3 regions of the Mesobacillus sp. AQ2 genome follow, and region 2 is predicted to be linked to each of the others. Evidence: riboswitches for the same ligand, from Rfam matches in the RefSeq annotation. Region 2 holds a riboswitch; each other region holds the start of a gene.
What was found. A riboswitch is a leader RNA that binds a small molecule or an ion and turns the genes downstream of it on or off. The one in region 2 is predicted to bind cyclic di-AMP.
Positions count from the first base shown of each region.

Region 1: another riboswitch for cyclic di-AMP. It lies ahead of QNH36_RS20215 (TrkH family potassium uptake protein); the one in region 2 lies ahead of QNH36_RS02555 (TrkH family potassium uptake protein).
Region 3: another riboswitch for cyclic di-AMP. It lies ahead of QNH36_RS10900 (potassium channel family protein); the one in region 2 lies ahead of QNH36_RS02555 (TrkH family potassium uptake protein).

Region 1 covers NZ_CP126080.1:4,013,276-4,020,828, reverse strand. Annotated here, with positions in the region: gene QNH36_RS20225 (M6 family metalloprotease domain-containing protein) at 1-1,541, shown strand, start outside; gene QNH36_RS20220 (diacylglycerol/lipid kinase family protein) at 1,576-2,469, opposite strand; cyclic di-AMP (ydaO/yuaA leader) riboswitch at 2,750-2,891, shown strand; gene QNH36_RS20215 (TrkH family potassium uptake protein) at 3,072-4,412, shown strand; gene QNH36_RS20210 (potassium channel family protein) at 4,425-5,081, shown strand; gene QNH36_RS20205 (BMP family lipoprotein) at 5,244-6,224, shown strand; gene QNH36_RS20200 (methyl-accepting chemotaxis protein) at 6,248-7,553, shown strand, end outside.
Region 2 covers NZ_CP126080.1:499,987-507,539, reverse strand. Annotated here, with positions in the region: gene QNH36_RS02585 (DUF4179 domain-containing protein) at 1-80, opposite strand, end outside; gene QNH36_RS02580 (hypothetical protein) at 164-349, opposite strand; gene QNH36_RS02575 (c-type cytochrome) at 495-1,478, opposite strand; gene QNH36_RS02570 (PadR family transcriptional regulator) at 1,667-2,011, shown strand; gene QNH36_RS02565 (DUF1129 family protein) at 2,193-2,960, shown strand; gene QNH36_RS02560 (GNAT family N-acetyltransferase) at 3,456-3,902, shown strand; gene QNH36_RS02555 (TrkH family potassium uptake protein) at 3,947-5,296, opposite strand; cyclic di-AMP (ydaO/yuaA leader) riboswitch at 5,394-5,543, opposite strand; gene QNH36_RS02550 (hypothetical protein) at 5,733-5,888, shown strand; gene QNH36_RS02545 (cupin domain-containing protein) at 6,747-7,532, opposite strand.
Region 3 covers NZ_CP126080.1:2,169,369-2,176,921, forward strand. Annotated here, with positions in the region: gene QNH36_RS10860 (GNAT family N-acetyltransferase) at 1-278, shown strand, start outside; gene QNH36_RS10865 (MBL fold metallo-hydrolase) at 352-1,170, opposite strand; gene QNH36_RS10870 (hypothetical protein) at 1,402-1,710, shown strand; gene QNH36_RS10875 (alpha/beta hydrolase) at 1,782-2,420, shown strand; gene QNH36_RS10880 (DinB family protein) at 2,355-2,846, opposite strand; gene QNH36_RS10885 (hypothetical protein) at 3,467-3,631, shown strand; gene QNH36_RS10890 (PspC domain-containing protein) at 3,673-3,861, shown strand; gene QNH36_RS10895 (GNAT family N-acetyltransferase) at 3,943-4,488, shown strand; cyclic di-AMP (ydaO/yuaA leader) riboswitch at 4,646-4,795, shown strand; gene QNH36_RS10900 (potassium channel family protein) at 4,872-5,528, shown strand; gene QNH36_RS10905 (TrkH family potassium uptake protein) at 5,529-6,851, shown strand; gene QNH36_RS10910 (3-ketoacyl-ACP reductase) at 6,973-7,553, opposite strand, start outside.

The sequences.
Region 1 (7,553 bases), 1.3 Mb from region 2:
TACTGGTTATTTTGGCTAAGTACAAAGATGGAGATGAGCCGGTTGGCGATATGAAGGGTCAAGTCCCAGCTCATTACTATGAAGATTTAATTTTTGGAAGCGAATATAATCCTTATGAGCTGCCGCAATTCCAAAAGTATGATGGCCCAGATGTTCCAAAAGACCGTACGATGCAAAATGCTTACAAGGAATCAAGTTACGGAAAAACCAACCTTATCCGCAAAGAGAACACTGAATTTGTATGGGTTGAGCTGCCAAGGGGAGCTTCTTACTATCTTGACCAGGAAGGCACATACGCTGAAGGCGGAGTGTACAAGCTTGGAAACGTAAACGGTGACGCTCATACTGGCGAATTCATTCGTGACCTGTTAAAAGCAGCAGATGATCAAGTGGATTTCTCTAAATACGCTAATGAAGATGGCGAAGTTCCAAATGTATTCGTCGTCCATGAAGGTACTGGCGCTGAATACAGCCGTGACCCGGCGCAATTCTGGTCTCATAAGTGGAGCTTGCTAAGTGCATTGTACTATGGAAAGTATTATGAAACTGGCAAGACTGCACCTCAGTACGAAGGAATCAGCCAGGGAGCATGGATTGACAGAACAGTCAAAGAAGACATGACCTACGATGGAGTAGTCGTTAACAACTACAACATCCAGCCAGGTATCGGCGGTAACGTAGCTGGTTTCGATGCTGCGACTAACACGTATAAAGAAGAATCGAAAACAGGACCATTCCCAGTACAAACTGGTGTTTATGCTCACGAATTTGGACATGCTTTAGGATTGCCTGATTTCTACGACACACTTTACTCATCAGAAGGTGTAGGAAACTATTCCATGATGGCAGGCGGCTCATGGATGCGCTATCCGAATAAAGCTGAGTACGGCGGCAACTCACCAACACACTTCGATCCATTCTCAAAGGTTTTCCTAGGATGGGCAAATCCAATCGAAGTCAAGCCAGGTGAAGTAAGAGAAATAACATTGCCTGCAGCAAACAAAGCTAAGGCAGACAACGGAATCGTGAAAATGGAAGTTCCGGGTTCAAATGGCACTGAATACTTCCTGTTTGAAAACATGCAACAGGATGGTTTTAACAAAGGTATGATCCGTCAGGGTGAAAACGCCCATGGTCTAGTTGCATGGCATGTGGATGAAAATGTCATTAACTTATACCAGACAGCTGGGTTCCGTCCGAATAATGTTGAAAACTGGATGAACAAGCGCTTCCAGTACAACCAGTCACAGACGGCAAGCAATGGCGATGTGGTAACGCACTATGGATTATCCGTCCTTCAGGCAGATGGTTTGTATAACCTTGAGAAGAACATGAATCGCGGCGATGCTGGTGACTTCTTCAAGACTGGCAGCAAGATCACTCCTGTTTCTGGAAATGTACACTCTGGTTCTTACTACTTCTGGAAAGGCTTAAGTGATACACCTGCTGATTCTGGAATCCACGTGACGAACATCAAGGAAAACAAAGATGGATCAATCACGGCTAAATTTTTCTATAACTTTAATTCAAGCGTGAAATAAGGCTGAAAAAACCTGAGCAAGGAGTGATCCCTGCTCAGGTTTTTTTAATGACCGGTACAAAAATATTCAGATGTCCTGGAAGAACTTTTGCACTGAATGGAAGCGGCTCGCCTTCTTCTCCGTCGATGTTGACCACATGAGGTTTGTTGGAGGATACATTCAGATAGGAGGTGCGTATATATTCGACCTCCTTGCTTTCTTCCAATTCTCCTCTCAAAAGTGAAGGGATTAGGGTTGCAATTTTTGGGATGGATAACTTTTTTATGATAAAAGTGTGGAATTTACCATCATTCACGTCTGCCTCAGGGGCAAGTGCCTCAAATCCGCCAACAGAATTTGTGAGGGCAGTAAGCAAAAGGAAAGTCTCGCCTTCCCATTTCCCTCCTTCGTGTTCAACACTAATTTTAATAGCTTCGCCATTCAGGAAGGATTTTGTACCTTCCATAAAATAAGCCAGTGGGCCAAGTTTGGTTTTTTGCTCGGCGCTTACGTTGTAAGATGCTTCTGCGATCGCCCCAACTGCAAGAACATTGGCAAAATAAGACTCATTGACCTTTCCGACATCAACAGGACGAAGATATTGCTCTTCTAAAATAGAGATGGCCTCATAAGGTTCCAGCGGAATATTGAGTGCCCTGGCAAAATCATTGACTGTCCCAAGCGGTATTATGCCGAGAGCGGGCCGGTGTGCCTGTTCGGCCAGTCCATTGATGGCCTCATTGATGGTTCCGTCACCGCCCATAGCGATGACCGCATCATATAAAGCAACGCATGCTTCGGTGGCAAATGCAGCGGCATCTCCCTCTTTTTCCGTTCTTCTGATCTCTATGTCCTCATAATTGTTTCGCAATGTTTCTTCAATTTTTTCTGCATAATCATTCGCTTTTTCTTTACCTGAAGAAGGATTCACTATAACCATCGCTTTCATCCGCAACAACCTCCAAACTGTTTTGACTTATTATTTACCTTTAATTCCCCGGCTATAAACCGCGTACAGGTGTGGAGAAAGGTGTTAATGAGTTAACAGAAGTGTAAAACAAAGAAAAACAGCGATTCAGTGAGAAAGTCCTTGATTTCATGTCATTATTGGGAAGAAATGAATAAAATAAGTCATTTTTGCGTTCCTTTTCATGTTTACAACCGAAATCCGGAGGAGTATGATTACAACAGTTTCAGATTTCTGGAACAAAAAACTGAATGAGTTTCATATTTCTAAATCGCTGAATCCGGCAGGAGCGGGGGAACCAATATTGTGGATGCGTCCACTTGGGGTGAAGCCTTTTCAAAAGGCAGGGCTATTCTGAGTCCTAATCCGACAGCTAACTTCGCAAGCGTTACAGAAGAGGAAGATGAAGCTTGTGTGACGACTATTCAAAAGTCCACAAGGCTGAAATCTTTTAGCCTCCGGGGGCTTTTTTGTTTTGCGTGATTTTAGATATGCCGGCTATATCTTGAACCAGTTAAACATAACTCCCTGCCAGGAAATATTAGACGCGTAATTCCTCATACTAAGGAAAGAAGGAAAACACCATGCGTAGGAGATTGTTTATTGAGCTGGACCCTCCAAAGATACTCGTCTTAGGTTTTGGGACGATTATCCTGCTGGGGGCATTGCTGCTGTCACTGCCCTCTGCTACAACTGATGGTAAGGGGCTTCCGCTGCTTGATGCATTTTTCACTGCAACATCGGCTACATGTGTGACAGGGCTGGTTGTCGTGGATACCGGTGACACCTTTACTGCCTTTGGAGAAGTGGTCATCCTGTCGATGATCCAGGTCGGCGGTTTAGGATTTATGAGCTTTGCTACATTGCTCGCATTCATCTTGGGGAAAAGAATCTCATTAAAAGAAAGATTGATCATCCAGGAGTCTTTCAACAACGAGAACGTTGAAGGAGTCGTAAGGCTTGTAAAAAGAATCCTGATTTTCACAGCAACTGCCGAGATTGTCGGCGGAATCCTGTTATCATTCAGGTTTTCGCAGGATATGGCTGCGGGAAAAGCTATTTATTTCGGCTTCTTCCACGCAGTGTCAAACTTTAATAATGCCGGATTTGACTTGATGGGAGGTTTCAGGGGCCTTACTGCCTATGCTGAAGACCCGATCGTCAATCTTACGGTGACGTCACTGATCAGCCTGGGAGGCATCGGGTTCATTGTAATGAATGAACTATTCGAGTATCGAAGCACTCGCCGCTTGTCCCTGCATTCGAAAATGGCACTATCTGTTTCAAGTATTCTGGTAGTTGGCGGGGCTCTCCTGATTTTTATCCTGGAGTATAATAACCCTGCTACCCTGAAGCCTTTATCAGCGGCTGGTAAAATTTTCGGGGCATTTTATCAGGCTGTCACTCCAAGGACTGCGGGTTCAAATACCTTAAGCATTCCTGATTTAAAACAATCAACCTTGTTTTTGATCATCTTCCTGATGTTTATTGGCGCTTCTCCCGGATCAACAGGAGGGGGGATCAAGACTACCACATTTGCCGTCTTGATCGGTGCTGTCAAATCGCAAATCCGCGGCAGGGAAGATGTGACCTTCTTTGGAAGGAGGATGGATTTCTCCATCGTTTCCAAGTCTTTGACGGTTACACTTATTGCTATTTTCTTAGTGATATCCATGACGATGGTGTTAACTATCACAGAACCGGGAAAAGATTTTCTTATGATTTTTTTTGAAGTGGTGTCAGCCTTTTCGACTGTAGGACTTTCAATGGGCTTGACCCCTGAGCTGTCCTCATTCGGGAAAATTTTAATACTTATTACGATGTTTGCGGGCCGGGTTGGTCCATTGACACTTGCTTATGCAGTGGCAAAAAAAAGAAAAGAGGATCACTATCGATATCCAGCTGGAAAAGTGATGATTGGGTAGGAGGAGTATATTATGGCAAAGCAATACGCAGTAATCGGGATGGGGCGTTTTGGGTCCAGTGTAGCGACAACACTGTATTATGAAGGAAATGAAGTGCTGGCGATTGATAAGAGCGAGCAGCATATTGAGGAATATAAAGAGTTTGTTACACATGCGGTAATCGGAGACTCAACTGATGAGCAAACCTTGAAGGCTGTGGGGATCAGGAACTTCGAGACGGTCATCGTGGCAATTGGCGATGATATCCAGGCAAGTATCCTTACCGTTCTGATTTTAAAAGAAATGGGCGTTTCCAATGTCGTGGCCAAAGCGCTCAACAAACACCATGCACAAGTATTATTCAAGGTTGGCGCTGACAAAGTCATCTTCCCTGAACGGGACATGGGGGAACGTGTTGCCCATCAACTGATGGCGTCCCCGAATGTATTGAATTTCATCGAGCTTTCAGATGATTACAGTATTGAGGAAATCAAGCTGCCAATGAGCATGGCAGGCAAAAACCTGATTGAAATCAATCTCCGTGCAAAATACAATATTACCGTAATCGGCGTCAAAACAGCAAATAAGGTCGATATTTCTCCAGATCCTGAAAAGACACTTCGAGCAGAAGATATTCTGATCGTCCTGGGAGAAAATGGCGACTTGCATAAATTCGCGAAAATTAAATAATGACAGTATGAGGCAGGCTGGGAAGAAGACAGCCTGCTTTTTTATTCGTTCACTATTTTGAAAATTTACAAAAAATAGACTTTCTGTTCTGGCATTAATAAAAATAGACGGTGGCCGATGAAATAAATATAAATTTACTTGAAAAGGGAGCAGGACATCAAGATGAAACGAATTATGTATATATTTTTTATCGCAGTTTTACTCGCAGGGGGACTTGCTGGCTGCGCCAACACAGAGTTGAAGGCGAAGGAAAGGGTTAAAATTGGCATCATGTTGTCTGACGTCGGACTTGGCGATCAATCTTTTAGTGATGCAGCGTTTGCCGGACTGACAAAAGCAAGGGATGAATTGGATATTCTTTTTGATTATCGTGAGCTGCAGGAAGCAGGCAGCTATGAAAAGGGGTTTACTGAGCTGGTGGAAGACGGAAATGATCTTGTCATCGGGCTTGGTTTCATGGTTCTTGAGGATTTGGAAAAAGTCGCAAAGAAATATCCGGAACAACAGTTTATACTGGTGGATTCGGTATCAGAAATGGAGAATATCACATCGATTACTTTTAAAGAAGAACAGGGCAGCTTCCTGGCCGGTGCGGTTGCCGGGATGACCACCAAATCAAAGGTCGTCGGATTTGTGGGCGGTGCGGATGTGCCGCTGATCCGCAAATTCAAATCGGGATTTGAGCAGGGTGTGAAAGCAGTCAAGCCGGATGCTGAGATAAAGGTCGCTTACTCTGAGGATTTTGGCAATGCTGACCTTGGAGGAAAGATTGCTGCAGGAATGATCGATGAAGGTGCTGATGTTCTTTATGCTGCCGCTGGTTTTACCGGAGTAGGTGTATTGAAGGAAGCGCAAGCCAGGAAAAAGTTTGCGATTGGTGTAGATAGCGACCAATACTTTTTTGCCGAAAAGGCCATTATTACTTCCATGCTGAAGAATGTGGATATCGCACTATATGAAGCAGTTAAGGAGTTCCAATCCGAGAAGAAGCTTAAATCAAGGCAAATCGAACTGGGCATTAATGAAAAAGGTGTCGGGCTTGCACCAATCCGGGTCATCAAGCTGAGTCCAGAGCAGGAAAAAACCTTGAAAGACTTGGAAGAGAAATTATCAACAAATGAAGTTTCAATTCAGCTAGATTAACAGCTGCAACTGGGGGAACAGACATGACAATAAAAAAGAAATTACTATTGAATTTATTGCTCGCCATTGGCTTATCGATTGTGATGATTTCTTTTATCATTTACAGAATGCTGATGGTCCAGGCATCTAATCAAGATTATGTACAGGTACTGCTGACCGTTCAGAACCTGGAGGCTGAAACATCGGCAACCAAACAATCGCTAAGCAATTTTTCCTTCAGTCCGACCGAAGGGAACAGGCAGGATGCATTAGCGAAAATGGAGAAGACCTCTAAAATTTTTGCTCAGGCAGAAGGATTGATTCAGCAGGAAAACAGCAAGAAAGTGTTGGACAAAGCTTTTGAAAAGTTTAATGCACTCAAATCCGAAGCTGAGAAGGCACTTGATGATAAAATCAGTGCCGAAGTGAAGCGGCAATCGCTGCGCAGTGAGGGCGTCCTAAATGATCTGTACCTCTTGAATATCCAGGTAAATGATTATTACGATTATCTTCAGGAGGATTTGAAGAACCAGATTCAATTCATAATCCTCTCGGCAATCATCGGCAGCATCCTGCTTGTTGTTGTTGCCGGGGGAATCGGGATCAGGCTGACGAGTTCGATTACAAGGCCATTGAAGCAGATTGCCATCAATGCCCAGGAAATCGCCAAAGGAAACCTGATGATTGAAAAAGTCCCATACAAGCATAAGGATGAGCTGGGGACTTTGAATGAGTCCTTCGACATGATGGCATCTCAATTGACTTCCTTGCTGCAAAAGGTGAATAGGACAAGCAAAGAAGTGGAAGAGTTTGCAGCGGAAATTGAACAGGAAAATGTATCGCTGACAGAGATTTCTAATCAGGTAGCTGTATCAACGGATGAGCTTTCAGCAGGTGCCCAAACTGTTTCGGAAGATCTGCAGCAATCCGTCGAACTGATTGACGACATGGATAAGGAAATCATGCTGAATCTGGACTACAGCCAGGAGTCATCCTCATATAGCCAGGAAGCAGTGGAAGCAATCGGAGAAGGCAGAAAAGCAATAGAAGGGCAAAAAGTGTTAATTACAGAAAACAAAGCGGCATCCTATTCCATCCAGACAGCAACGGGCAAGTTTGTTGGTTATGCCGCTAAAATTGAAGACATGGCCAAATCTGTTTCGGCAATCGCAGCCCAGACCAATCTGCTTGCGTTGAATGCAGCGATCGAAGCTGCAAGGGCTGGAGAGGCTGGCAAAGGATTTGCGGTCGTTGCGTCCGAGGTCAGGAAGCTGGCTGAAGAGTCAAACCTCGCAACAACGCAAATTTTCGATATGGTCAATCTGTTGAAGACTGGACTAGATGAAATCG
Region 2 (7,553 bases):
TCAAACCAATCAACGACAGATTCAATCCCTTTCTCCTGGATCGCCGCTATCGAAATCGGCTCTAGTTTTTCCAGTATCATCTATATTCCCCCCAGGGACAGCGATCCCGAGCATAATTTTTGAATAATCAGTCACCTTTAAAAACACCTTGCCTTCAAGAACATCAAGCCATGACTTTCTTTAAGTCTTTCTCTCTAACCCAAATCTGGGCATCTCTGATTTCATATTTGATCTTCGCTTCATCCAGACGCGGTAACTGATTTTCGGTAGTGTCTGTCCAATTTGTAAGTGATTCATTAGGATTACAAGAAGCTAAAGTGATCAATAGGAAAATGATTATTTTCTTCAAGCTGACCACCCTTTTCTTATAACTGTCTACCACTTCAACAATACCACAAATTGGCAAATAGAGACATAGGTTTTGGAGCTCTTTCTGACCGTCCTAATAAAAAAGCAGCCAGGATTGATTTTGCTCCTGGCTGCTTCTTTTCAGACTAATCTGGCTGGATGACATTATCAATCTCAGACCAGTCGAAGGTTCCTGCACGAATCTTTTCGCGGCGGTCTTTGGTAATGATATCTGTCGGTCTGCCGCCATTTGGCCAATCTTTATCATGGCCTTCCCAGACCGGACGATCCTGGGAAAGGATAAAAGCTGCAAGATTTGCTGCTTCCTGATCCGTTAAGGTTCCGCCATTCGGCGGCATATTATTCTGGATATACCCTGCTATTTTTGACAATCTTCCCATTCCTGCCCCATCGTTGAAGGAGTTTTCTCCCCATAGGGACGGTCCAATTGTCGCACCTTTCCCTTCGCCATTTTCACCGTGGCAGGCGACACAGCCTTTTTCGGTATACAGTCTCTCGCCATCCTCGACTTTCGGCAGCGGGATTTCTTTCATCGTGTTCTGCATTCTCCACGGGAGCTCAGTGCCAACTTCAATCCCCTCTGAGATATAAGTCAGATAGGAAATCATCGACCGCATCTCTTTGCTGTCATTAGGCAGCTTTTTTCCATTCATGCTTCGGACCATACAGCCATTTACTCGGTCTTCAAGCGTATAAACAACACCTTCCCTCGGCCGGTATTGAGGAAATTGAGTGGTCACCCCCACCATCGAAGCAGACTTCGCAAGCCCTGCATCGGCATGGCAGCTGGAACAGGACAACTGGTTCCCGACATATCCATCCAGAACAGTATCCGTTTCATGGAATACTTTTTGCCCATATGTAATGTATTCGGTCATGGGATTTTTCGGATCGAGATCGTCCATTGACGGCGGATTATAAGCCGCATCCCCGCCTTCATTTTCTCCCCCGCCCTTTTTACTGTCAGCGGCCTGCTCATTCGTCTTTCCTTCCGTATTCTTGCTTTGACTCTCTTCAGGATCTTTATGGGCATTATCATTGCTGCAGGCTGCAAATGAAAACACAAGCGCCAACATCAAAAAAACTACCCAAATTGGCTTCTTCCGCATTTTTTCAACTCCTAAAATAATTTCATATAATAGCTTCTTAATTTTTTATCGAAATTATTCGCCGAGAAGTTTTTAACCCTTGCATTGCAAGATACCGTAATGTAGAGTATATGTATATCTTGTAATACAAGGTACCACTCTTCGCATCAAATACCTTGCAATACAAGCTACTGAAAGGAGCCTTCTATATGGCTGATACGACACAAATGCTCAAAGGGATCCTGGATGGATGCCTTTTATCCATCATCAAAGAGGGCGAAATCTATGGGTATGAATTGGCCGCCAAGCTAGAGTCCTATGGCTTCCATTCTTTTAGCGAAGGGACGATCTATCCCCTGCTGCTGAGGATGCAAAAAGAAGGCCTGGTGAGCACAACGCTAAGGAAATCCACTGCTGGGCCGAAACGTAAATATTACACATTGACCGAAAAAGGTGAGCAGGAATTGGAGCAATTCATCATCCGGTGGACGCAGCTGAGCGCCTCGGTGAACAATGTATTGAATAAAGGCTATTTTCGTAATGATAGTTGTTAAAATCCTAAAGCCAATTTTAACGTAATACAAAGCTATTTTGTAGGTCGGTATTAAGTTGGTATGCTCTTTTCTCATAGCAAGAATCTACTTAAAGAAGAAGCATAGTTCATTCACTTCTATGGTGTAGCCAATAGCAAAAAAGTTTGAGAAAAGAGCCTAAACAAAAGGGGGAAACGATGGGATGGTCTCGAAAAAAGCGGAACAATTTTTAGTGGAACTGCGGATGTATTTGATCTCAAAGGGGAAAAACGACCAGGAAATCAATGAAATCACCGAAGAACTTGAAGTGCATTTAATGGAGGCAGAAGCTGCCGGCAAGGATGTCAGCCATATCATCGGAGACAGTCCGAAGAATTATATGAAGAGCATCGGCGAATCAATGAAGACCGATTATGGTCAGTTGGCCGGCCTTGTTCCATTGATGATCCTGATGATCACAGCCTATTTAAGCATTGGGCCGGCAATCGAAGGGACGTTTTCCGTTTCTCAAGGCACCATCTGGTTTGCAATTATCATTAGCGGCATAGGCATCCTGACCTACGGTTTATTCTTATTCAAGGTGCTGCCAAAATTCTTTCATTCTAAATGGGGCTATGTTATTTTTTTCGGTATCTCTATAGCGACAACCAGTTTAATCGTGGTATTCCTGCTCTGGTACAAAGCACAGGATTTCGAACCCACCTTTATTGCAACCCCAGCGCAAAACAACTGGATCATCGTCCTCTGTGCTGTGATTTTCATTGGTGCAGCTCTTTACACCAAAACCTGGTTCACTGTCCTGATTCCTTTATTTATATCCATTGGTTCAATTGCCACCCGATTCATCCCGGATGAAACAAACAATGATTCCCTGTACATCACGATTATTATCCTTACATTTTTACTTGCATCAGCTGTGTTAATCGCCATCTATTTTTACCAGAGAAAAAAAGAGCAAAAGAAAATTTAATATTTCAAAGGAGCTCAACTAAGTTAAGCTCCTTTCTGTATTTTAGTGGATCTCATGCTCAGGATAAATCAATTCATTGTCAACAAAAATCCTGCACTCAACGGTTATTGCACCGCCGAGGCTGACTTTAATATGCTGGTTGTTCCAAGAAAAATTGGATGCACCTATGCACAGCCGAACTGGTAAAAATCAAAGAAAATTTCCAAGTCGCCAAAAAAGTTGTGAACATCGCCAATAAAATTATTTTTTCGCCAAAAACATGGCAAGCAGGTCCAAATAGGAACGCTAATGCCTTTCAAACAAGGATGTAAACAGATTCTATACTGAAATAGAACGACATTTTTTAAAAATACAGTCTTGAGCACCCTTTTCATGGTCAAACTGCAGATAATGATGGCATTAACCAATTAGCAGGGTTTCACCAAGAAGGACTTCGTGAACAATTGTCGTATATAATAAGGCTAAAATCTATAGTCATTTTGAGAGGGTGAACGCATGGCGCTGAGCTTTAAAATCGCTGACGAAATGGAGCTGCACGAAATCTATGAATATGCTGGAGTCAACCGTAAAGAAGCAACAAATCACGATTCAGAAGATAATCAGCAAAAAATGATTGAAGCATATGAGCATTCTGCGAAATATAATGCTTATTTTGTTTGCTTGATGGATGCCGACACACTTATTGGCTGGGTTCAAATTGATAAAGCATTCGATTACTTAACGGGGGATGAAATCGGCTGGATCAATGATTTATATGTAAAAGCGCCCTACAGAGGCAAAGGCTATTCCAAATTATTGATGGAAGAAGCGTTTAAGGAGTTTCGTAAAAACGGATATAGCGATGTAAGGCTGAACGTCTATTCACACAATGAAAAAGCAATAAAGTTATATGAGAAAATGGGATTTAAGGATGTCAGCAAATTCATGAAGATTTCTTTATAATATCAAAAAAAACGCTGTTGAGGCTCAACAGCGTTTTTTTACTTTTACCCCACAATCAATCTTTCTTTCGGATAATGGCATTTAGGCTCTGCTTTTCCACGGTTAAACAAGAAAATGAAGGACAGGATCCCGATTCTTCCGATAAACATCATGGCAATGATGACGACCTTCCCTGCGTAACTCAGATCAGGTGTTATCCCCATTGACAAGCCAGTTGTTCCGAAAGCAGAACTGACCTCGAACATGATTTCCATCATCGAGAACTTCTCTGTTGCATTCAAAATGACCACCGCAGCAAAACAGAGGATGATCGCCAAAAAGCTTACGACCACTGATTTCCGGATATCTTCTTCATGCAATTCACGGCCAAATACCTTGATCGAGTTATGCCCTTTTGCAAAGTTGATAATGACCAATAATATTACAGCGAAAGTCGTCGTCCGTATTCCCCCGCCCACCGAGCTTGGCGAAGCCCCGATGAACATTAAGAAGCAAAGAAGCAGCAATGTCGGGTCAGAAAAATCACTGACATTCATCGTAGCAAGGCCGCCATTCCTGGTGGATGACGATTGAAACCAGGCAAAGAAGAAGGATTCATGCCAATTATAATCTTTAAAAAAGTGATTATACTCAAACAGCAAGATGGCGAATGCACCGAAGAACATCAGTGCAAAAAAGGTCAAGGAAGTCACCTTGGTATACAAAGAAAAATGGGTTCGATTGTGTTTTTTGCGATTCAGGAAAAATTCCTTCAATTCGACCAAGACAGGGAATCCAATCGCACCCAGGGTCAGCAGAATAATGTTCACAGTCTGCACAAAGTAATCATTCGCAAACGGAATCATCGAGCTTCCCGTAATATCAAATCCCGCATTGGTCGTTGCACTGACAGCCGCAAACGCTCCCTGAAGATACGCTTCCTCCCATGTCGGAAAATACCCTAGAAAATAAGTCCCTAAAATCAACGCTCCCAGTGCTTCAATCAACAGGATGATAATCAAAATCTGCCTCATCAGTTTGACCAGGCCCGACATTTGGGATTGGTTCTGGTCCGTCATGATTAACTGCCGGTCTTTAAGGCCGATTTTTTTTCGCAGCACCAGCCAAAAAAATGTACCGAGCGTCATGATTCCGATTCCACCAAACTGGAGGATGAACATTAGGATAAAAATGCCGGTTGTGCTGAAGGTATCCGGCGTAGACACGACAGCAAGACCGGTTACACTCACCGCACTCACTGCTGTAAACAAGACATCAATGAATGTCCAGCTCACCCCCGGCTTCAACGCGATTGGCAAGCTAAGTAACGCAGCCGAGATCAAAACAGCGAAAACATAAAACAAAACAATGATCTGAGCCGGCTTTAAGCGATTCCTTCTCAAAATATTGACCAAAGATACCCCTTCTTTACTTTTCAACTTATACGGGATAGAATCCCCATCCCTTAAAAAACCACAAAAAAACCATCCCAAATAAAGAATGGCCATAAGACCCTTCTCCCAACCGCGCTTACGGAGTTAGCTGTCGGATTAGGGATTGAGAGCATCCCCTTTTAGCTGCACACGCTAAAATTCACCCCAAGATAAAATCAATTTATCCAAAAATGGTTCCCCCGCTCATAGGATTCAGCAAAAAGGTTTGTTATTAAAATGAATACATATAAATTACTCCTATATCATTTTGGTGTCAATGCCCATTTTACAGTTTAGCCCAGATTGGAGGCGATAGGACAGTTCTTCCGTCTAACTTAGGCAAGATACGAGCACATATTGATACTACTTTAGTAAATACTAATGCTGATAAAACGATAACTGAGGAGGAATCCATAATATGCAACAGAATCAACAAAAAGCAAAAAGCGGCAATGCTGCAACTGCCGGATTTGCAGGCACAGATGCACAGCAAGTAAAACAGCAAATCCAAAAAGATGTACAGGCAGGCCAGGGAGCGATGACCTCCCGGGAAGCAGGAGCCATGCGGGATTAAAAAACCACTTTAGAGTGGTTTTTTCTATGTTCATAATCGTTTTGTCCATTTTTGTACTTCTCATTGCTCCACTTTTTCTAGCTTCTTTCTTAATACCCTTAGCCCTGATTAATCCCAGGACTATTTTTGACAGCTATTACTCTTAGCACCCCAAACCTGTCTAAATCCAGAGCTTTTTTTGACAGCTTTTACCCTTCCACCTTCAAACCTGTCTAAATCACGCGCTTTTTTTGACAGCTTTTCCGCCTTCAGCATCAAACCTGTCTAAATCCAGAGCTTTTTTTGACAGCTTTTCCTCTTAGCACCCCAAACCTGTCTAAATCACGCGCTTTTTTTGACAGCTTTTCCTCTTAGCACCCCAAACCTGTCTAAATCACGCGCTTTTCTTGACAGCTTTTCCCCTTTCACCATCAAACCTGTCTAAATCACGAGCTTTTCTTGACAGCTTTTCCGCCTTCAGCATCAAACCTGTCTAAATCACGGGCGTTTTTTGACAGCTTTTCCCCTTAGCACCCCAAACCTGTCTAAATCACGCGCTTTTTTTGACAGCTTTTCCTCCTCCACCCTCAAACCTGTCTAAATCACGGGCTTATTTTGACAGCTTTTCCGCCTTCAGCATCAAACCTGTCTAAATCACGGGAGTTTTTTGACAGCTTTTCCCCTTCCACCCTCAAACCTGTCTAAATCACGCGCTTTTCTTGACAGCTTTTCCCCTTCCACCCTCAAACCTGTCTAAATCACGGGCTTATTCTGACAACATTTCCTCAAAACACCGCAAACTTGTCTGAATCCTTAATCGGGAGATCAAGTCACGTAAAATATTAAGGGACACGAGAACGTCTCGTGTCCCATCCAAACCTACATATTCTTGCTCTGCTGAAGAAGTTGGGACTTTCCTGTGCGTTCCCATTCTTCTACTGTCTCATATGCTTTTTCTGGTGTGTATCCTTTTCCGACAAGCACACCCATTAGAATGAATTCCTGCAGGATGTGTGTAGCGTTGATTCCTCTTTTCACGTCCTCCAGTCCTTCTTGCACTAAAAACTCGGTGTGTTTTACCCATTCGTCCGGGGTCTTTCCAAAAACCTCTGGAACTCCATTGCTCGCTACTGGTCTTTCCATTGCATCTGCATGGGTCACATGCACTGTACCAAATGGATGGTTTGGCGGAGCATAAATGGAGTATAACTTGAGTGGAGTATTGCCTGTGTTGGTCACGTTATGCCATGTTCCTGCGGGAATCATGATGGCGGAATCATCGGCGACATTGGTTTGGAAGGTCAGGTTATCTCTGCTTTTGCCCATTTGGACAACTCCCTGGCCTTTCTCAATCCGCAAAAATTGATCGACCTTCGGATGGATTTCCAAACCGATATCGTCGCCAACCTCGATGCTCATCAAGGTGACCTGCAGATGTTTCCCTGTCCACAAGGCTGTCCGATAATTCTGGTTTTGAATCGATGCTTCATTGATATTCACCACATACGGGTTTGGACCATAATCCTTTAAAACAAGTTCCCTGTAAGGATAGTGGAAAGAATGATAACCATTCGCCTGGTCCCAGTTTACGCATTGTCTTCCATTATTGTAGTACATCGGCCCATTGACATAATAAGGGTAAGGATTTGAATATCCATAGTACATTTTTGCTCAATCCCTTCACAA
Region 3 (7,553 bases), 1.7 Mb from region 2:
ATAAGATTGGATATGAACTAAAAAAAGATAAATTTTATAGTTGGCTGGGCGGGGTGGATCCAGACTTTAGAGCACATGGAATTGCATCGGAGTTAATGCAAAGGCAGCATAAACATCTAATGGAAAAAGGATACCGAATAATCCAAACAAAAACGATGAACAAGTGGCGAGGGATGCTAATCTTAAATATTAAGAGTGGTTTTGATATCATCGATACCTATATTGACGAAAAAGGCTTGCATAAAATAATCCTTGAAAAGCAATTAATCACCATATAGGTTCATGTGAAGAGTGGATCCTACTTCGTAAAAAAATGGAAAGGCCTGCCTAAACGGCAAGCCTTTATATCGGTTATTTTTCTCCATCTACATATTTACCGTAGTCAGGAATGGCGATATCATCAAATTCATCAACGAGCTTTCGTAAGTTTTCTCTTAGTGTCTCTGCTGCCATTGGGATTCCGTGTCCAGTAATGGCATAGGCAGGCTGCAGTGCCTCGAGTTTTTGAACGGAGGAGCGGGCTGCTTCCCAGTCGGTTGTCAGGTAGCGGGGAGGGCCGCTTATCTCCTGTTCTTGAGTCAGCACACTATACAGGGATTCTTGTTTGACCGTGACAAACGCGTCACCGGCAATGAGGACACGATCAGATTCCCTAAACAATGAAACATGGCCAGGAGTATGTCCTGGAGTATGAAGCCACTTCCAGCCATCCATATGCGGCACTGTGCCATCTTCGTTTAAGGCTTGTATATTTCCTCCAAGATCAATCCCCTCATGCGGGAAGGCAGGGGATATCTTTGCGACCAGACCGCCTTCCACACTAGCATCCGGTTTCGGATAATCTTGTTTGCCTGTCAAAAAAGGAAGCTCGAGCTGGTGAGCATAAACAGGAACCTGCCAGTGCTCAATCAAGTCGATGATCGCGCCAACATGGTCGAAATGTCCATGCGTCAGAATGATTGCTTTTGGTCTTGCGCCTTCACCAAAAAGCTCCTCTGCGGCGTCGATGATTTTATCAGCGGACTTAGGCATTCCTGCATCAATCAGCACCCAGTCCCCCGGAGTTTCTGAAATGCGCACAAAACAAACATTTACGATCTGGACAGTAAGGCTGTAAACACCATTTTCACCATTCTGAATCATCCCGCTCATTGATGAAGTCATAGGCATATAACGTTCCGTTGAAGAACTTTCTTTCACTAGTAAAACCTCCCATATATGAGCATCTGTTTGAGTATACCCCTGGGAGCGGTTTAGTATGCCGAATGTGATCGGGAAACGGAGGATTTAGTCACGAAAAAGAAATTGAGCGGAAGGGAGGGAGCAATCATAAAAAAATATTTAATTTGGCTTTTAATTTTCATTGTTTTACTTACTGGCTGCAATGCAGACGGCGGAAGGGTGACTGCCAGAGATGTTCTAAAACAGAATGAAAATGCTGATATTCTTAAATATGATGGATTTATTTATAGTAATGTTACGGAACATGAATGGTTTGAGGAAAATAAAGATAGGCACCAAAAAGGAAAAAAGATTGGGGAAATAAAAAAAGTCACGACCTCCAGTTTGTTCTTTACCAATCTTTCAGCTACAAAATTACCTAAGGGAACTGTTTTATTCGATACAAATGATAGTGATGAGACCGGGATCATTTTTGTAGAAACAGATAATGGGGATGGATTGTATTATATGCAATTACTTGAAGGATAGAATTTGAGAAAAGAAAAGGCCGAGACCTGCATTTTACAGTATAACAATACTTTTTATGGAGCGAGAAAATAATGACTAATAATCGTAGAAGTATCCCATTTAGATTGATTGAACATAAAGATGAGACAAATAATTTAGTTATTGTCTTACCTGGGGCTGGTTACACGACTCAAGCTCCTTTGTTATATTACACAACGGCTTTATTTTTCAATAAAGGCTTCGATGTATTACACATTAACTATTCACTTAACAGGGATGAGATAACTGTCCTCAATGAAAGGAACTTCGCAAGAGATGTACAACTTGCGATAGACACAGCAATCAATGGGAAAACATACAGCCAATACTGTATCGTGGCTAAATCAATCGGAACAAAAGCTTTAGGCTATATGCTTGGTGATAAGAGGTTAAATGGTGCAAAACTAATCTGGCTGACTCCATTACTGCAAAATGATGCTGTATTTAATGCAATGGTTAATAGTGATCAAAAAGGACTATGTATTATTGGAGATCATGATCATTATTGTTTTATTGAAGAGCGGTTTGAAAAATTGAGAAAGAATCAAAATCTTACATTAAAATTGATTGGTGGGGGAAACCACAGTTTAGAGCTTGAAAATGATCCGATTAATTCTATTGAAATATTAAAAACCGTTATTTCTAATATTAATGAGTTCTCTGACAATCAAATCGGACGAAACAGGTTTTAAATCTAACTCCCGCGACCAAATTGAGAGCTGGCCGATATGATGAATTTCATGTGTAATGATATGCCGGATGATTTTGCCATATGTAAATGAAAAAGCTTTACCTCTATTATTTTTTATAGTAATGACTTTATTCTCGTAATCATCTGGTAAGTGATAAATGAAATCTTCTGCAATCTTTTTTGTGAAATCTGAGTACTTAATTACTTCATCCAAACTGGAGATAGAATCTTTTTCTGGATAATGCTGAGGTTCCGGAAGCATATAATTTATCCATAATAATTCACAATCAATCACATGTACTAGGTTTTTCAGAATGCTTCCCATCCCGCCAATTCGTTCAGTTATTAACTCCCCTTGCGGTATAGATTTACACAAGTTAAACCACTCATCTCTAACTTGCCAATTATATAAAAATAAATCTAACAAAACGGACCCTCCAGAATATATTTATAAATTATTTTACCAATAAAATCCTTCAAGTTGGTATAATATGTTAAGAACTTCTGAACAAAATGAAAGTGAGTTGCCTATGTCAACTAAAAGTATGTTTTTTCGAATGCTAATCAGTGAATTTTACTTCCTGGTAATCTGTATTGTTCTATTTATAGCAAACTTGGCATTTTGGTTAGATGAAAGGGGAATTGCTGAAAACATATTCAACATCCAATTAACTCCTTCATTGATTCCTCTGTACATAATGGTGATGATCTTCTTTCTGGCTTTTATAATTTTTGCACTGCATCTGTATAAGAAAATAAAAACCTTACGTGAGTCGCACTACAAACATTCACGAGGATTGGTTCTTCTAATGGCAGTGGGAAATTTACTGGCCATCAGCGGCTTATCAGTTTTTGTGTTTACGCAAGATGCGAACGTTATGAAAACAGTGATTCCAAGTTTATTCAGTCTCTTTTTTGCAATCATGTTTATCATTTACATGATTTTATTTTTCGCACTTTTTGTGAGAAGCGTAAAATTAACAACTAAAAAGTTGAGACATTAAGTAATGGGTAACTCATAAATCCTAGATGGGTGGTTGTTTGAATATGAAGAATTGGCAATATACGCTGTATTTATTCATTCTTGGTGTTATTTCCTTCATCACAAAGGAAATCGTAACCTTTGCTATGTTAGGAATAATTTTGGTTTCCCTCAATAATATTCATTTCACCCTGTTAGAAATAAGAGATAATCAAAAGAAAGCTGACTAAAAAGCAGTATTCATTTTAGTTTCGATAAGAGGATGATTTAAATGAATAAAAAGTTAAGAAAGTCTTCAAAAGATAAGTCGATAAGTGGCGTCTGTGGGGGCATTGCTGAGTATTTTGGAGTTTCTTCTTTTTCAGTAAGACTAATTTTCATTTTATTGCCTGGCGCTAATGTACTGCTTTATTTAATTCTGGCTAATACGATGGCTGATAGTCCGCCTTCATTATATTAATCAAGGTGTGTGATGGAGGCATCTTTTATAGAATTAAAGGTGAGTACTTCTATGAATTTTCTGGGTGGAGGTCGTATATGAATGGCTAAAATTCAACCAATGGAAACAAACAGGCTTATCCTGAGGGAACTTAGTGAAGAGGATTATGAAGATATTCATGAATTTAAGTCAGATAAAAAAGTGGTTAAATATTTAACTTGGAGTCCTAATAGCAGAGAACAAACATTACATAGCCTTAAAAAGCAGATTGCTTTTCAAAACGAAGAAAACCGACAAATCTATGTTTTAGCGGTTGTAATAAAAAATACTAAAAAAGTCATCGGTAATGCTTTGTTTATGGTAAGAGATCAAGACTTTATAACAGCGGAAATCGGATATTTTATTAACTCAAACTACTGGAAACAAGGATACGGAATTGAAATTGTTAACGGATTATTATATTTAGGGTTTAATACTATGGATATCCATAGGATATATGCAGTATGTGATGCAGAAAATGCTGGTTCAGTCAATCTTTTAAGGAGAATAGGTTTCCGGCAGGAAGGTCATTTTATTAAAAACTTGAAGGTAAAAGGACAATGGAGAGATCATTTTCTATTTGCTATGTTAAAAGAGGAGTTTAAATAAGTTTCCTCGTTGGGATTTTTTTTAGGTTAAGGTAAGCCTCCAGTGTCTCACAAGACTCCGTAAGGTAGACTTTGTTCAAAGCAGTAAACGTAAACTATGACCAAGAAATGTTTGACAAAGGAAAAAGAAAGGCGTAGCTTATTATATTATTCCCATATAGACCTTTTTGCCGAATCTTTGAGCGGGGGAACCAATTTCTGATAAACATTGTTTATCTTGGGGTGAATCTTAGCATATTAAAGCTAGGAAGGGATACTCTCAGTCCCTAATCCGACAGCTAACTCCGCAGGTGCTATAGAGAGAAGGGTTGATGAACGCCATTGGCCATTCTTTAGTATAGAATGGTCTTTTTTATTTTTAAATAGAAGGGATGTGTAGGAGCAGTGAAAAAGCAATATGCTGTTTTGGGCTTGGGCCGTTTTGGAGGAAGCCTTGTAAAAGAGTTCTATGAATTAGGTGCAGAGGTTTTAGCAATTGACATTGATCAGGATAAAGTCGATCAGTATTCTCAATATGTTACCCATGCCGTACAATTCAACGGTATTGATGAAGAAGGGCTTAAACAAGTCGGGATAAAAAATATTGATCATGTTTTTGTTTCTTTTGGAGGGAATATTGAATCAAGTGTTTTGACATGCCTGATTTTAAAGGAAATGGGTGTACCCAAGGTCTGGGCCAAAGCACATAATGATAATCATGCAAAAGTTCTTGAAAAAGTCGGTGCAGACCGGGTGATCCATCCGGAGCGTGATATGGCTAAAAGGATTGCGAACCATATATTCTCTGATAAGATCATTGATTACATTGAGTTGTCGGAAAAGTATAGTATGGTTGAGATTGTTGCTACGAAAAAAATACATAATAAGTCATTAACGGACCTGGATATAAGGGCGAGATATGGATGCAATATTGTAGGCATTCTAAGAGGGCAAGAAATCATTGTTTCCCCTCCTGCAGAAGAGGTCATTTCTATGGGAGATGTACTGATTGTGATGGGCCGCAACTCTGATATTAACCGTTTCGAGAAAGAGGGGGTATAGGTGAAACACCGCGTCATTAACCTGAATCCTTCTCAGCTACTTGTTTTGGTCTTTGCTGTGTTTATCTTCATAGGCACGATTTTGTTGAAATTGCCTTTTGCAACGGAGGACTCAATTACCTGGCTGAATGCTTTGTTCACAGCTACATCAGCTATGACAGTTACAGGTCTGGCTGTCGTTGATACAGAATCAGCCTTTACTCTATTTGGTGAAATAGTGATTGTCTCCCTGATTCAATTGGGAGGACTGGGAATCATGTCTTTTGCAATCCTTATCTATATGGTGTTAGGGAAGAAAATTGGAATCAAACAGCGGATCGTCGTGCAGCAGGCATTAAATCAAACATCTATCGGCGGGGTTATCTTGTTAGTCAGGAATTTGTTCATCTTTTCCTTAACGATTGAAGCAATTGCCATGCTCCTGCTGGCTATCCGCTGGGTGCCCCAATTTGGTTGGGGTAAAGGGCTTTATTATAGTTTTTTTCATTCCATTTCAGCGTTTAACAATGCCGGTTTTGCATTATGGTCCGACAGTTTGATGGGATTCGTGGGGGATCCAATCATCAATATTGTGATTACATTGCTATTTATCATTGGGGGAATCGGATTTACGGTTTTAGCTGACATGTGGAGGAAAAAGCGCTTCCGTAAATTGAGCCTCCACTCCAAGATGATGATCATCGGTACATTCATTATTAACCTCGTGGCAATGTTCATTATTTTTATCCTGGAATACCATAACCCCAATACACTCGGAGGATTGAATTCACTAGGTGATAAATTGTGGGCTTCTTATTTCCAGGCAGTAACACCGCGAACTGCGGGATTTAACTCCCTGGATATATCGGCCTTACAGGAAGATACGATCTTCTTATTTTTAATCCTTATGTTCATAGGTGCAGGAAGTGCATCTACTGGGGGAGGCATAAAACTAACAACGTTTTTGGTCATATTATTTTCGGTCATTACGTTCCTTAAAGGAAAAGAAGAAACCGTGCTCGGAAAAAGGGCAATCAGCCTTACGATTGTTTTGCGTTCATTGGCGATCTCGACAATTGCACTTTTTTTAATTTGTTTGGGGATTTTTATTATGAATATTACGGAAGAAGCTCCATTCATTCAAGTTGTTTTTGAAGTTATATCGGCATTTGGTACTGTAGGATTATCAATGGGAATAACAGGGTCACTTACCGCAATTGGGAAAGCAGTGATTATATTTGTTATGTTTGCAGGGAAGCTAGGCCCATTGACAATGGCTTTTTCTCTTGCAAATGCAACTGAATCACGAATTAAGTATCCAAGGGAAGATGTACTCACAGGGTGAGGCATTTCCGCTATTACCTTTAATGAAAATAAATGAAAATCGCTTAACAATGACGTTAAGCGATTTTTTAATTTCTATTATCATCAGTGGTTTTTAGTCATAGCTACTGGTCTTCCAAGACTTAAGGATTGGTTGACCATAATCCAGCTGTTTTCACAAGAACTCTTGGATGCAGTTTCAATCCTGCAACAAGAAGGTCTGCTAAATCCTCTGGCTGCATGACATTTTCAGGGTTCCCGCTGATCAGATTGCTTTCGACAGCGAGGTCGGTTGCCACAGTACTTGGTGTCAAAGCCGTTACGCGCACATTATTTTTCCTGACTTCAAGCATCAGTGATTCTGTCAGTCCGAGGACTGCGAATTTAGAAGCAGAGTAAGCACTAGTGACTGGCGCTCCTTTTTGGCCAGCAGTGGAGGAGATATTCACAATGTCTCCGGATTTTCTTTCGATCATTTCTGGCAGAACCGCTCTTGTAACGTTATAAACTCCCATCAGGTTTACGCGGACAATCTTTTCCCATTCTTCAGGGGATAAATCCATAAAGCCGCCAAACTTTGCGATTCCTGCATTGTTGACTAGAATATCAATCGCACCCAGGTCTGATTTGATATGCTCCACGGCATGCTGTACCGCTTCAAGATCAGATACATCTGCTGAGGCAGCGGAAATATTAACATCATACTGCTCGAGTTCTTCAGTCA